3 regions of the Aquabacterium olei genome follow, and region 2 is predicted to be linked to each of the others. Evidence: predicted binding sites of a transcription regulator. Region 2 holds the regulator's gene; each other region holds the start of a gene.
The links. The regulator NrdR, encoded in region 2, represses ribonucleotide reductase genes. The targets are predictions, from matches to a motif close to CACNANATNTNGTG.

Region 1: the regulator NrdR is predicted to act here: its motif matches at 2,935-2,948, upstream of DEH84_RS10900 (ribonucleoside-diphosphate reductase subunit alpha).
Region 3: the regulator NrdR is predicted to act here: its motif matches at 1,577-1,590, upstream of DEH84_RS18345 (ribonucleoside triphosphate reductase).

What each region holds. Positions count from the first base shown of each region.
Region 1 is NZ_CP029210.1:2,416,111-2,420,736, reverse strand. Features, by position in the region: gene DEH84_RS10900 (ribonucleoside-diphosphate reductase subunit alpha) at 1-2,795, opposite strand, end outside; gene ampD (1,6-anhydro-N-acetylmuramyl-L-alanine amidase AmpD) at 3,130-3,729, opposite strand; gene DEH84_RS10890 (sigma-54-dependent transcriptional regulator) at 3,716-4,626, opposite strand, start outside.
Region 2 is NZ_CP029210.1:717,463-722,088, forward strand. Features, by position in the region: gene DEH84_RS03215 (lytic transglycosylase domain-containing protein) at 1-259, shown strand, start outside; ZMP/ZTP riboswitch at 312-449, shown strand; gene glyA (serine hydroxymethyltransferase) at 523-1,773, shown strand; gene nrdR (transcriptional regulator NrdR) at 1,868-2,329, shown strand; gene DEH84_RS03230 (GspH/FimT family pseudopilin) at 2,443-3,021, shown strand; gene pilV (type IV pilus modification protein PilV) at 3,021-3,632, shown strand; gene DEH84_RS03240 (PilW family protein) at 3,629-4,626, shown strand, end outside.
Region 3 is NZ_CP029211.1:220,646-225,271, forward strand. Features, by position in the region: gene DEH84_RS18345 (ribonucleoside triphosphate reductase) at 1-1,568, opposite strand, end outside; gene DEH84_RS18350 (GreA/GreB family elongation factor) at 1,718-2,200, opposite strand; gene DEH84_RS18355 (M16 family metallopeptidase) at 2,222-3,478, opposite strand; gene DEH84_RS18360 (NYN domain-containing protein) at 3,672-4,478, shown strand; gene DEH84_RS19215 (hypothetical protein) at 4,581-4,626, shown strand, end outside.

The sequences.
Region 1 (4,626 bases), 1.7 Mb from region 2:
GCGGCCAGCACGGGCTCGGAGGACACGGCCTGCGGTGCAGCCGCTTGGGCTGCGGCCTGGAAGCCACCACTCGACACGGCGTTGAGCTGGCCGCGCGAGACGGTGGACTTCTCGGCGTGCGTGGCGCCCACGGTGCGGAGGTAGTAGGTGGTCTTGAGGCCACGCAGCCAGGCGAGCTTGTAGGTCTCGTCGAGTTTCTTGCCCGAGGCGCCGGCCATGTAGATGTTCAGCGACTGGGCCTGGTCGATCCACTTCTGGCGACGCGAGGCGGCTTCCACCAGCCACACGGGCTCGACTTCGAAGGCCGTGGCGTACAGGTTCTTGAGTTCTTCGGGCACGCGGTCGATGCGGCGCAGCGAGCCGTCGAAGTGCTTGAGGTCCATGACCATCACGTCGTCCCACAGGCCCAGCTTCTTCAGGTCACGCACCAGGTACTCGTTGACCACGGTGAACTCGCCCGACAGGTTGGACTTGACCGACAGGTTGCCGAAGCACGGTTCGATCGAGGCGTCCACGCCGACGATGTTCGAGATGGTGGCGGTGGGGGCGATGGCCACGCAGTTGGAGTTGCGCATGCCGTACTGGGCGATGCGGGCACGCAGGGCGTCCCAGTCCATCGAGGTCGTGGTGTCGACTTCGACGTAGCCGCCGCGCTGCTCGGCCAGCAGCTTCACCGAATCGATCGGCAGGATGCCGCGGTCCCACAGCGAGCCACGGTAGCTGCTGTAGCGGCCACGCTCTTCGGCCAGCTCGGTCGAGGCCCAGTAGGCGTAGTAGCAGACGGCTTCCATCGAGCGGTCGGCAAATTCGACGGCTTCCTGGCTGGCGTACGGGGTGCGCAGCTGGTACAGCGCATCCTGGAAGGCCATGATGCCCATGCCGACCGGACGGTGGCGCAGGTTCGAATCACGGGCCTTCTTGACGGCGTAGTAGTTGATGTCGATGACGTTGTCGAGCATGCGCATGGCGGTCTTGACCGTCTTGCGCAGCTTGTCGTGGTCGATGCCGCCATCCTTGATGTGTTGCGACAGGTTCACCGAGCCCAGGTTGCACACGGCGATTTCGCCGCCGTTGGTGTTCAGCGTGATCTCGGTGCACAGGTTGGACGAGTGCACCACGCCGACGTGCTGCTGCGGCGAGCGCACGTTGCAGGCGTCCTTGAACGTGATCCAGGGGTGGCCGGTCTCGAACAGCATCGAGAGCATCTTGCGCCACAGGTCGACGGCCTTGATGCGCTTGAAGGGCTTGATCTCGCCGCGGTCGGCCTTGGCTTCGTAGGCGACGTAGGCTTCTTCGAAGGCCACGCCGAACTTGTCGTGCAGGTCAGGGCAGGAGGCCGGCGAGAACAGGCTCCAGTCGCCGCCTTCCATCACGCGCTTCATGAACAGGTCGGGAATCCAGTTCGCCGTGTTCATGTCGTGGGTGCGGCGGCGGTCGTCGCCGGTGTTCTTGCGCAGTTCCAGGAACTCTTCGATGTCCAGGTGCCACGACTCGAGGTAGGCGCAGACGGCGCCCTTGCGCTTGCCGCCCTGGTTCACGGCCACGGCCGTGTCGTTGACCACCTTCAGGAAGGGGACGACGCCTTGGGACTTGCCGTTGGTGCCCTTGATGTGCGAGCCCAGGGCGCGCACCGGGGTCCAGTCGTTGCCCAGGCCGCCAGCGAACTTGCTCAGCAGGGCGTTTTCCTTGATGGCTTCGTAGATGCCGTCGAGGTCGTCAGGCACGGTGGTCAGGTAGCACGACGACAGCTGCGAGCGACGGGTGCCCGAGTTGAACAGCGTGGGGGTCGACGACATGAAGTCGAACGAGGACAGCAGCTCGTAGAACTCGATGGCGCGGGCTTCGCGGTCGATTTCGTTCAGCGCCAGGCCCATGGCCACGCGCATGAAGAACGCCTGGGGCATTTCGATGCGGGCACCCTGCACGTGCAGGAAGTAGCGGTCGTACAGCGTCTGCAGGCCGAGGTAGTCGAAGTTCAGGTCGCGCTCGTACTTCAGCGCGGCGCCCAGGCGGGCCAGGTCGAACTGGGCCAGGCGCTCGTCGAGCAGCTCGGCCTCGATGCCCTTCTTGATGAAGGTGGGGAAGTAGTCGGCGTAACGCTCGGCCATCTCCGCGTGCATCACCTCTTCGCCGAGGATTTCGCGGCGGATGGTGTGCATCAGCAGGCGGGCCGTGGCGCGGGTGTAGGCGGGGTCGTGCTCGATGCGGGTGCGGGCGGCCAGGATGGCGGCCTTGTAGACCTCGTCGATCGAGACGCCGTCGTACAGGTTGCGCTGGGTCTCGGCCAGGATCGGTCCGGGCTGCACGTCGGCGCCCAGGCCTTCGCACGAGGATTCGATCAGGGCCTGCAGGCGGGGCAGGTCGAGCGGCACACGCTGGCCACGGTCGATCACGTGCAGCGTGGGCAGCGCGGCGGCCTGTTGCTCGGCGGCCTGCTTGGCGCGTTCCTGCGAGCGGCGCTCGCGGTACAGCACGTAGGCACGGGCGATTTCATGGTGGCCGCCGCGCATCAAGGCCAGTTCGACCTGGTCCTGGATGTCTTCGATGTGGAAGGTGCCGCCGTTGGGGCGCGAACGCAGCAGGCCGCGGACCACGGCTTCGGTCAGGCCGTCGACGGTCTCGCGCACGGAGGCCGAGGCGGCGCCCTGGGTGCCGTGCACGGCCAGGAAGGCCTTCATCATGGCCACGGCGATCTTGCTGGGCTCGAAGGCCACGACCGCACCATTGCGTCGGATGATCTGGTAGTTGGCGTAGGCCGACTGACGCGGCTCGGCGGCATCGGCGGCACCGCCCATGAAGGCAGATGAGGTGGACGACAAGGTGCTGGGCGTGGACGTTTGCATGTGTTTCCCTTCAGGATCTCAAGGCCCCGCGAGCGGGCGCGAAACCTTGTGAATTCGGGCGCTTCGGGGTAGAGGCGCTGACTGCGGAGGACACTATATCTGGTGTCTGGGGGTGCTTTGGGCACTACCAGTAGTGTTCGGCGGCAACTATAACGCCTTTTTGCCGGCGTCGGGAAGCGACCTTGATCCTCGCGACATGGCGGCCCTCGACACGGCCTTCACGGGCGTGCGCAAGGTCTTGTCGCGTCAGGGGGCGAGCGGGTTTCCCCGGGGCGCAGAGGGGCTGTCAGTCGGCCGCCACACCGACGGGAAAGCGGACGGCAGCCCACCCGAGTCGGCGTCGCAGGTCGGCCCAGTCGAAGGCCTGGCCGGGGTCGCGCTTGCGCCCAGGGGCCACATGCTCGTGGCCCACCACGCCTTGCAGCGGCCACTCGGTGTCGATCTGCGCCAGCAAGTGCGCGAGAGCCTCGTATTGCGCGGGCTCGAAGGGGTGATCTTCAAGGCCTTCCAGTTCGACCCCGATGGCGTAGTCGTTGCAATTGTCGCGGCCGCACCAGCTCGATCGGCCGGCATGCCAGGCGCGATCGAGCACGGACACGAACTGCATCAGCTGGCCGCCACGGCGAATGACGAAGTGCGCCGAGACCTCCAGCCCGCGGATCTGCTGGAAGTAGGGGTGGGCGTCCCAGTCGAGCGTGTTGGTGAACAGGCGCTCGATGTGGTCGCCGCCGTATTCGCCGGGGGGCAGGCTGATCGAGTGGACGATGGCCAGGTCGATCGGCATGCCGGGCGGGCGGGGGCCGAAGTTGGGGGAGGGGCAACGTGCCGCCTCGGACAGCCAGCCGTTTTGCCAAGCTGGGGCTGGGCAGGGGTCAGTCCGGATCATGTTCGGGGTCGAACTGTTCGCCCAGCACGATGCCGTGGTCGTTGACCTGCACGCCCAGGCGGGCCATGCGGTAGCGCATCTGGCGCAGCGACAGGCCGAGGCTCTGGCCGGCGGCCGTGCGGTTGAGTCGATGCTTTTCCAGGGCGCGCACGAGGATGTCGCGCTCGACCTGATCGAGGTGTGCAGCCAGGTCGGTCGGCAGCGCTGCGGGCGTGGCTGGCACCGGGGCGGTCGCCAGCGAGGCCGGTGCGGGCTCGGTGATCGTGGGCGCAGCGCTTGAGGCGGCCGTGGCGGGGGCGTCCAGCCCGAGGTCAGCGGCGTCGATGGTGGCGTGGCCGCTCAGGGCCGTGGCGCGGTGCAGCAGGTTCTCCAGCTCGCGCACGTTCCCCGGGAAGGGGTGGACCTCCAGGGCGCGCAAGGCGGCCTCGCTCAGTTGCGGCACGGCGCTCAGGCCGGCCTCGCGGGCCAGCCGTTCGAGCAGACCCGCGCACAGGCCGGGCAGGTCTTCGCGGCGCTCACGCAGAGCGGGCAGGCGGATCTGGATCACATTGAGTCGGTAATACAGATCCTGCCGGAAGCGGCCTGCCTGCACCTCGGCCGCCAGATCCTTGTGCGTGGCGCTCAGCAGCCGCACGTCGACCGGCATCTCGGCGGTGGCGCCGACGGGGCGCACGGCGCGCTCCTGGATGGCGCGCAGCAGTTTGGATTGCATGGCCAGCGGCAGGTCACCGAGTTCGTCCAGGAAGAGCGTGCCTCCGGCTGCGGCCTGGAAGAAGCCCTCGCGGTCTTCGCTGGCCCCGGTGAAGGCGCCCTTGCGGTAACCGAAGAACTCGGCTTCGAGCAGGTGCTCCGGGATGGCCCCGCAGTTCACCGCGATGAAGGGGCGTGCCGCACGGG
Region 2 (4,626 bases):
CCTGGCCGATGACCGTGGATACGGCGCCAAGGTGCTCGCAGAGCAGACCTACCTGCGTCAGGTGGCCAATGGCCGCTCGGTGCCTGTGATGGCGCCGCTGCCCCAGGCCACGGTGCAGGCCGCCACCCCGGCCGCGTCGCCTGCGGTGACGGTGGTGCCGACGGCCGCCCCGGCCGGGGCCTCGGGCGTGGCGCCGGCCGCCAGCGACACCCCCGCGGTTCCGCATCGCCCAGAGCAGGTGGCCTTGCTGGTGCATTGACCCGACTGGCCGGCCCCCGGCTGGCGGGCTTGGCTGCCCTCCGCTACAATCAAACCCGCTGCGCAACTGGCGATACACGGCGGGTTTTTCGTTTCCAACAACGACCCGCCTGAGGTGGTGAACCACCGGGAAGCGCGGCCGGCTGGCTCGTAAGGGCCACGCCGATGTGCCGTTCGCCTGGGCAGCCCTCACGCCGACCACCAGCCCCGTCCGGGCCGGATCGGGCCGCGGGTCTTCAACTCCATGAAGAGGACTGCCAAGTCATGTTTGACCGCGCCAAGCACACCATCGCCAACGTCGATCCCGAACTGTTCGCCGCCATCCAGGCCGAGAACACCCGTCAGGAAGACCACATCGAGCTGATCGCCTCCGAGAACTACACCTCGCCGGCGGTGATGGAAGCCCAGGGCTCCCAGCTGACCAACAAGTACGCCGAAGGCTATCCCGGCAAGCGCTACTACGGTGGCTGCGAGCACGTCGACGTCGTCGAGCAACTGGCCATCGACCGCCTGAAGCAGCTGTTCGGCGCCGAATTCGCCAACGTCCAGCCGAACTCCGGCTCGCAGGCCAACCAGGCCGTGTTCTTCGGCCTGCTGCAACCCGGCGACACCATCATGGGCCTGAGCCTGGCTGAAGGCGGCCACCTGACCCACGGCATGCCGCTGAACATGTCGGGCAAGTGGTTCAAGGTGGTGTCGTACGGCCTGAACGCCCAGGAAGACATCGACTATGACGCGATGGAAGCCCTGGCCCGTGAGCACAAGCCCAAGCTGATCATTGCCGGTGCCTCGGCCTTCGCCCTGCGCATCGATTTCGAGCGTTTCGCCAAGATCGCCAAGGAAATCGGCGCCTACTTCATGGTGGACATGGCCCACTACGCTGGCCTGATCGCCGCGGGCGTCTACCCGAACCCGGTACCCCACGCCGACGTGGTCACCTCGACCACGCACAAGAGCCTGCGCGGCCCGCGCGGCGGCATCATCCTGATGCGCTCGGAAGAAATCGCCAAGAAGATCAACTCGGCCATCTTCCCCGGCATCCAGGGCGGCCCGCTGATGCACGTCATCGCCGGCAAGGCCGTTGCCTTCAAGGAAGCCATGTCGCCCGAGTTCAAGGCCTACCAGCAGCAGGTGGTGAAGAACGCCGCCGCGCTGGCTGAGACGCTCACGAAGCGCGGTCTGCGCATCGTTTCGGGCCGCACCGAGAGCCATGTGATGCTGGTCGACCTGCGCCCGAAGAACCTGACGGGCAAGGAAGCCGAAGCCATCCTGGGCGCCGCGCACATCACCTGCAACAAGAACGGCATCCCGAACGACCCGCAGAAGCCCATGGTCACCTCGGGCATCCGTCTGGGCTCGCCGGCCATGACCACCCGTGGTTTCAAGGAAGAGCAGGCCGTGGCCGTGGGCAACCTGATCGCCGACGTGCTGGACAACCCGCATGACGAGGCCACCATTGCCCGCGTGCGCGAGCAGGTGTCGGCCCTGACTCGCCAGTTCCCGGTCTACCGTTGAACCGCGCGCGCATGCGTGCCTGAATGAAAGCCCGGCGCGGACCGCGAGTCCCCGCCGGGTTTTTTGCATCCGACTGCCAGAAAGACCCATCCCGATGCGTTGCCCTTTTTGCGGACACCACGACACCCAGGTTGTGGAAACGCGTGACTCGGACGAAGGCGACTCCACCCGCCGGCGCCGCAGATGCCAGTCCTGCGACAAGCGCTTCACCACCTACGAGCGCGCCGAGATCGAGCTGCCGGCCATCGTCAAACGTGACGGTCGCCGTACCGACTTCGACCGTGCCAAGCTGAAGGCCTCGCTGATGCTGGCGCTGCGCAAGCGGCCGGTGGGCGCCGAATCCGTCGAGTCGGCCATCGAGGCCATCGAGGCCCGCTTGCGCCAGTCGGGCGACAAGGAGGTGACGTCGACGCAGCTCGGCGAGTGGGTGATGAAGGAGCTGCGCCGGCTGGACAAGGTGGCCTACGTGCGCTTTGCCTCGGTCTACCGCAGCTTCGACGACGTCAGCGAGTTCGTGGCCGCCATCAAGGAGACCGGGAAGAAACCTACCCCTTGAGTGAAGGGGCGGGGGCCTCATCCCGTCGTCTGCGGGCCCCCTGAGCGACAGACGGCATGCCGCGCCGGACGAGCGGCGTTGTGAACTTTGTCACGCCGGATATATTCGCTTGCATGAAAATGCAAGGGAAGGGGCGTCGCGAAATCGGGGTGACGCTGGTCGAACTGGTCATCACCGTCTCGGTGCTGTCCATCCTCGTGGCGGTGGCCGCGCCGGCTATCGGGCAGTTCGTGGCGCGCAGTGCCATGCAGGGACTGCAGAACGACTTCACCAGCGCGATGAACCGTGCGCGGCTGGATGCCATCAGCCGCAACACCTGCGTTTCCGTGTGCCCGCTGTCGAGCAGCACGGCCAACACCTGCGAGGCCACGGCCGCCAATCAGGGCAACTGGCATCAGGGCTGGATCACCTACGTCAACGCCGCCTGCGGCGCCGTCCCAGCCGGTGGGCCAGCCGCTGCCGACATCATCGCGGTGCGCGAACCGGGCGCTGCGCGCTACACCCTGATCGACCAGGGCGGCAGCCCGCCTGCACAACACACCTTCAGTGCCCGCGGCCTGTTGCGGTGGTCGGGCCGCACGCTGACGCTGGCCGACACCGGCCAGGCCGACAGCCCCCATGCCCGATGCCTGCGCCTGAGCATGCAGGGGCGTCTGATGGCCGAGATGCCTGCAAGCGGAGGAGGCTGCTGATGGCGCGATGGAGCACACCCGGCGGCCGTCGGCGGGCGATGCACGGTGCCACGCTGATCGAGGTGCTGGTGGCCTTGCTGATCGTGGCCCTGGGCATGGTGAGCATGGCGGCGCTGCAGTCTGCCACCCTGAAGTACCAGCGCGGATCCAGCCAGCGCGCGCTGTTGTCGGTGCTGCTGTCGGACTATGCCGAGCGTGTGCGCGCCAACCTCGATCAGGCCCCTGGGGTGGTGGCCGCATCGCCCTACCTGCATGCGGTGAACTGGTCGACCCAGGCGGCATCGGCGGTGAGTGCCGCGGCCCGCGATTGCGCGACGGAGACCTGCGATGCCGCGCAATTGGCGGCCTATGACATGGCGCAGTGGCGCGCCTCGGTGCGCCGCAGCCTGCCGCTGGGCGCGGTGTTCGTGCAGGGCACGGCAGCGCGCGGCCTGACAGTCACTTTCATGTGGGCCGACAAGGAACTGACCGGTGCCGGCGGCACGCTCGGGGCGGCGGCCGCCAGCACCGCCGCGGCCGGCGAAGCCGCGCTCGCGTCGGCCAGCCGCTGCCCGGCCGCTGCAGGGGCCGCAGTCGGCGTGCGCTGCGCCAACTTCACGGTGATGCCATGACGATCACGCTTCAAGGCGGCACGCGCCGCAAGTCCCGGGGCCTGACCCTGGTCGAGCTGATGGTGGCCATGGTCATCGGCCTGGTGGTGGTGCTGGTGGCCGCACGGCTGTTTGTCGGCACGCGCAGCACGCAGAAGGGCACCGATGACGAGGCTGCGCTGTTCGAGACCGGCCAGCTCGTGCTCGAGTTGCTGGGCCGGGAGGTCAGCAACGCCGGCTTCTACCCTGTGGTCAGCGTCGAGCCGACGCCGACGGGCGGCGTGCCGTCCAGCAATGTGCTGGCCACGTACGACACCGCGGTGGCCGGCCTCAACGGGGGCGTGGTGCCGGCCGCCTATCTGCATGGCCTGTACGGCTGTGCCGACGGCAAGCTCAACGCCACCCTCAGCGGCTGTTCGGCCAATGGGGCAGGGGATCCGAGCGGTTCGGACACGCTGGTCGTTTCCTACTTCACCAACGACGCGTTCTCGCTGAACGTCGGGCACCGTGCCGATTGCAGCAACACCAACGTGGGCGACGACCCGCTGTACAACGCTGGCCGTGCGGGCACGGTCACCACGGTCAATGCATCGGGCGTGGCGGTCACGTCGGCTCGTGGCACCACCGGCCTCGCGCCGACGGCGCCCTTGCTGGTGGCCAACCGCTACTTCCTGCAGTCCATGCGCTACGTTGACGAGCGAGGCAGCACGGTGAACACCTTCGTGCTGTCATGTCAGGGCAATGCCGGCGGCGCCGCGGTGCCGCTGGTGCCCGGGGTCTTGCAGTTCACGGCGCGCTACGGGGTGCTGTCGGATGACAGCCTGCGCCCGCAGCAGTACCTGACGGCCACGGGCGTCAACGGGCTCACGGCGCTCACGCTGGCCGACGGGCGCGTGTTCCAGCCGTGGCAGCGCGTGGTGTCGGTGCGGCTGTGCGTGATGGTGCGCTCGACCGCGGCCACCCGCTTCCGCGATGGCGGCACGGGCGCCGCCAGCGTGACCGACTGCAACGGCAC
Region 3 (4,626 bases), on a different replicon from region 2:
CCGAGGTAGAGGTGCAGCACCGTGCCACCGGTGTAGCGGGTCTGCAGCGGCTCCTGCCGGGCCAGGGCCTCGAACGGGTCGTCGCTGAATCCCACGGGCAATTGCGACGAGTTCGTGTAATAGGGCTGGGTCGCCGTGCCAGCCTGCAGGATGTCGGGCCAGCGCTGGCGGTCTTCCTTGGCGAACCGGTAGGTCGTGCCTTCGGCCGGTGTGGCTTCAAGGTTGTACAGGTGGCCCGTGGCCTCCTGCATGGCGGTGATGCAGGCGCGGATGTGATCCAGGAAGCGCACCGCAAAGGCCTCGCCCCACGGGGTGGTGATGTCGTGCGCATCGCCCGTGAAGTTGCGGATCATCTCGTTGATGCCGTTCACGCCCACGGTCGAGAAGTGGTTGCGCAGCGTGCCCAGGTAGCGCTTGGTGTAGGGAAAGAGCCCGGCATCCATGTGCTCCTGGATGACCTTGCGCTTGATCTCCAGGCTGCGCCCGGCCAGATCGAGCAGCGCGTCGGTGCGGGCCAGCAGCGCGGCCTCGTCGCCCGCATGCAGGTAGCCCAGCCGCGCGCAGTTGAGCGTGACCACACCGAGCGATCCCGTCTGCTCGGCCGACCCGAACAGCCCGTTGCCGCGCTTGAGCAGCTCGCGCAGATCCAGCTGCAGGCGGCAGCACATCGAGCGGATCATGTGCGGCTGCAATTCGGAGTTGAGGAAGTTCTGGAAGTAAGGCAGGCCGTACTTGGCCGTCATCTCGAACAGCCGCTGCGTGTTCGGATGGTCCCAGTTGAAATCCTTGGTGATGTTGTAGGTGGGGATGGGAAAGGTGAACGCCCGGCCCTTGGCATCGCCCGTCATCATCACGTCGATGTAGGCCTGGTTGATCATGTCCATCTCGGCCTGCAGCTCGCCATAGCTGAACGGCATCTCGACGCCACCAATCACGGGCACCTGCTCGCGCAGGTCTTCGGGGCAGGTCCAGTCGAACGTCAGGTTGGTGAAAGGCGTCTGCGTGCCCCAGCGCGAGGGCACGTTGAGGTTGTAGATCAGCTCCTGGATGCACTGGCGCACTTGTGCATAGTCGAGTGCGTCCTTGCGGATGAAGGGCGCGAGGTAGGTGTCGAAGGAGCTGAAGGCCTGGGCCCCGGCCCATTCGTTCTGCAGCGTGCCCAGGAAGTTGACGATCTGGCCCACCGCCGACGACAGGTGCTTGGGCGGGCCGGCCTCGACCTTGCCCGGCACCCCATTGAGGCCCTCGTGCAGCAGCGTGCGCAGCGACCAGCCGGCGCAGTAGCCCGAGAGCATGTCGAGGTCATGGATGTGGACGTCTGCCTCGCGGTGGGCCTGCCCGATCTCGGCCGGGTACACGTGGCTGAGCCAGTAGTTCGCAATCACCTTGCCCGACACGTTGAGGATCAGCCCGCCCAGCGAATAGCCCTGGTTGGCGTTGGCGTGGATGCGCCAGTCCTGGCGATCGAGGTATTCGTTGACCGAGCGCTCCACATCCACGGCGATCCGCCGGTCTGGGGGCGGGATCTCGGCCCGGGAAGAGGTCGCGGCGGTCACAGGCGCGGTCATGTCGTCTCCACTACATCTAGTGTCCGGGACCACCCCGGAACGCTATCGGTAGTGTTCTGACCTCTGAACAAGAGGGTTTTGACGGGCGTCAAACGCGGGCGGCGGATCACCGAGCGAGGCCGCAAGGTGACCGCGGTCTCGGTAGACCGTCAATCAACCCGCAGCACCTCGAACTGCTGTCGGATCTGAGCCACCTCGAGCGACACTTCGTCCCCCTCGCACTTGCCCAGCATGGCGCTGCCCAGAGGGGATGCGCCGCTGATGACCTGAACGAGCTGCGCACCGCTGACCAGCTGCATGCTGCCCCCATCCGGGCCGAGAAAGAGGTGTTGCTGCTTGTCGTCGGCGTCGACCAGACACACCAACGCGCCAAGCTGGATGCCTTGGCTGGCATCGTAGGGGCGCGGACGGAACTGGCGCCAATGGGCGATCGCCTGGCGGATGGCCTCGGCGCGACGGGCCTGGCCGGTGGCCAGGTAGGCGGCCTCGAGCCCCAAGGTGTCGTACTTGTTCTCGGCGATGTTCTCTTCGTGCGTCGCCGTTTCATGGGCCGTCCGCGCTGCCTGTTCGACCTGAAGCAAGTCGTCGGCGAGCCGTTCCAGCACCTGCTGCTGCAGCAAGAGTTTGTCCATGATGAAAGACTTCGAACTCGCCTACGGTTTCTGAAGGACGCTGGCGGCCAGACAGCCCGCCAGGTGCCGCGCAGACTTGGCGCTGACGCCCTTGCCGGTGATCGACAGCGCCGGGGGATGGGCGAGCATCCGCACAAAGACGTCCCGCACTTCTTCTGCGCGGATGTCGTCGATCAGGGCCATGGTCTCGGCCAGCAGCGTCACGCTCCCGCTGGCCCAGAGTTCTTCGACGGCCCGCTCCATCGTCGCAAAGGGTCGCTCACTGGCGCGCACGTACGAGACGGTCAACTGGTTTTTCGCGCGCTCCAGATGGACCGGGTCGATTCGGGTCGTCTGGGCATGCAGCAGCTCGCCCGTCGCCTGAACCAGCGCCTCGATCTTGTCCGGGGTGGTCACGGCATGCACGACGAAATTGAGCCAGTTGTCTCCGCTGTCGATGCTGGCATCGGCCGTGTAGGCCAGGCCGAGCCGCTCGCGCACCATGTCGACCCATGGGGCCGACATTCCACAGCCGAACAGATGCGCCGCCAGCGCAGCGGCCAGACGCAGGCGCCGCGATGGCATGCCGTCCGGACCCATGGGCATCACAGGATAGGCAACGTTCAGGAACACCTGCGAGACTTGGGTAAAGCGCCGGGCCACCGCCTGGCCGGTATATGCCGCGGGCGTTGGCGGATGCGACCAGCCACGGTCTGCCGATGCGGGCATGGCCTTGAACAGATCCTCGGCGCAGCTCACCCAGGCGTCGACGTCGAAGTGGCCCGCCGCGACCACGACCGTGTTGTTGGCCACGTAATGCCGCTGCACATGGCGAACCAGATCGTGGCGTGTGAAGCCCTCGATGTTCTCGACCGTGCCGATGACGGGCATGCCCATGGGATGGGCGCCCCAGATGGCGCGGTCGAGCAGGTCGTTGCCGCTGTCGTCGGGGTCTTCGTCGTACTCGATGGCTTCCTGGCGGATCACCTCCAGTTCGCGCTGCAGTTCCACCTCGGGAAATGTGCTGTGGAGCACGATGTCGGCCGTCATGCCGAGCAGTTGCTGGGCGTGCGCTCCCAGGCCGGTCATGAAATAGCCGGTGCTGTCCTTGCCCGTGTAGGCGTTGACGTCTGCGCCCAGCCGCTCCGCATCCAGGTTGATCGCCTGCACCGAGCGCGTGGTGGTGCCCTTGAAGGCCATGTGCTCGAGGACATGGCCGATGCCATTGGTGGCGGGCGTCTCATCGCGAGACCCGACGCGCAGGAACACGCCCACGCTGACGCTCCGTACGTGGGGCATGGGAAGGGCCAGCAGCCGGACGCCGTTGGGCAGCGTACGGAGAAGCGGTCGAGTACCAATTTCTGGATGCATGGCCCATTGTCGCTGCGACCCGGACTTACCGGATGTCCGCTACCTGCGCCCCAACCCTCAATCGCGTGAGACCGTGCATGTACATTGCCTGAGTACGATTGAGTACGAAAGGAAGCACAGCTTGGCCGACAACGACAACACCCGATCCGTGGCAATTTACTGGGACTTCGAGAACCTGCATGCCGGCGTGATGGAAACGAAGTACGGCGAAGGTGTCTACGCCAAGCAGGACAACCGCTTCAAGGTGCAGGAGCCGCTGGTGGATGTGCAGGCCCTGGTCGAGTTGGGTGCATCGTATGGGCCCATCGCCATCAACCGGGCTTATGGCAACTGGCAGTATTTCGGGCGCTACCGTGACGCCTTATTGCAAGCATCCGTCGAGTTGATCCAACTCTTCCCGCCGGGCGCATCGGCCAAGAACGGTGCAGACATCAAGCTGTGCCTCGATGCTGCCGAAGACATCGGCCGCTTCCAACATATCGGCACGGTCATCATCGTGGGCGGCGACAGCGACTTCATGCCCGTGGCACAGAAAATCAAGGCGGCAGGACGCACGCTGATCGGCATCGGGACGAAGCGGAACACGAACAAGCATTGGGCAAAGAGCTGCCACGAGTTCCGCTTTTATGAAAGCCTGTTGGAGGCTGAAAGCGTTGAAGCTGCGCTCGAAGACACAAGCCCCGCCATACCCGCGCCTCCGGCGAACCCTGCGGCGGAGTTACTGCGCCGCGCGGTGCGGCTGCTGGCTGAATCAAAGGGCGATGCGTGGGTGAACAAGGCGAGCGTGCTGCCGATGATCAAGCGGCTCGATCCAACGTTCGATTTCAAGGATCACGGTTACGGCAGCTTCAGCGAAATGATCAAAGGGTTGGCCGATGCGGTGGAGTTGCGCAAGGGGGATGTGGACCATCAGTTGAGGGTCAGGTGAACCTGACTTGCAGTGTGCGTGTTCGGAGGAAGCAGTCATCTGAATCGCCTCCAACTGACACGGCCGATAGCCGATTCAAACACCTTCAGACGGAGCAGATCCGTGTCGAACCGGAGCTGCGCGCTGATCTTGATTCGGTGCTTCTGCC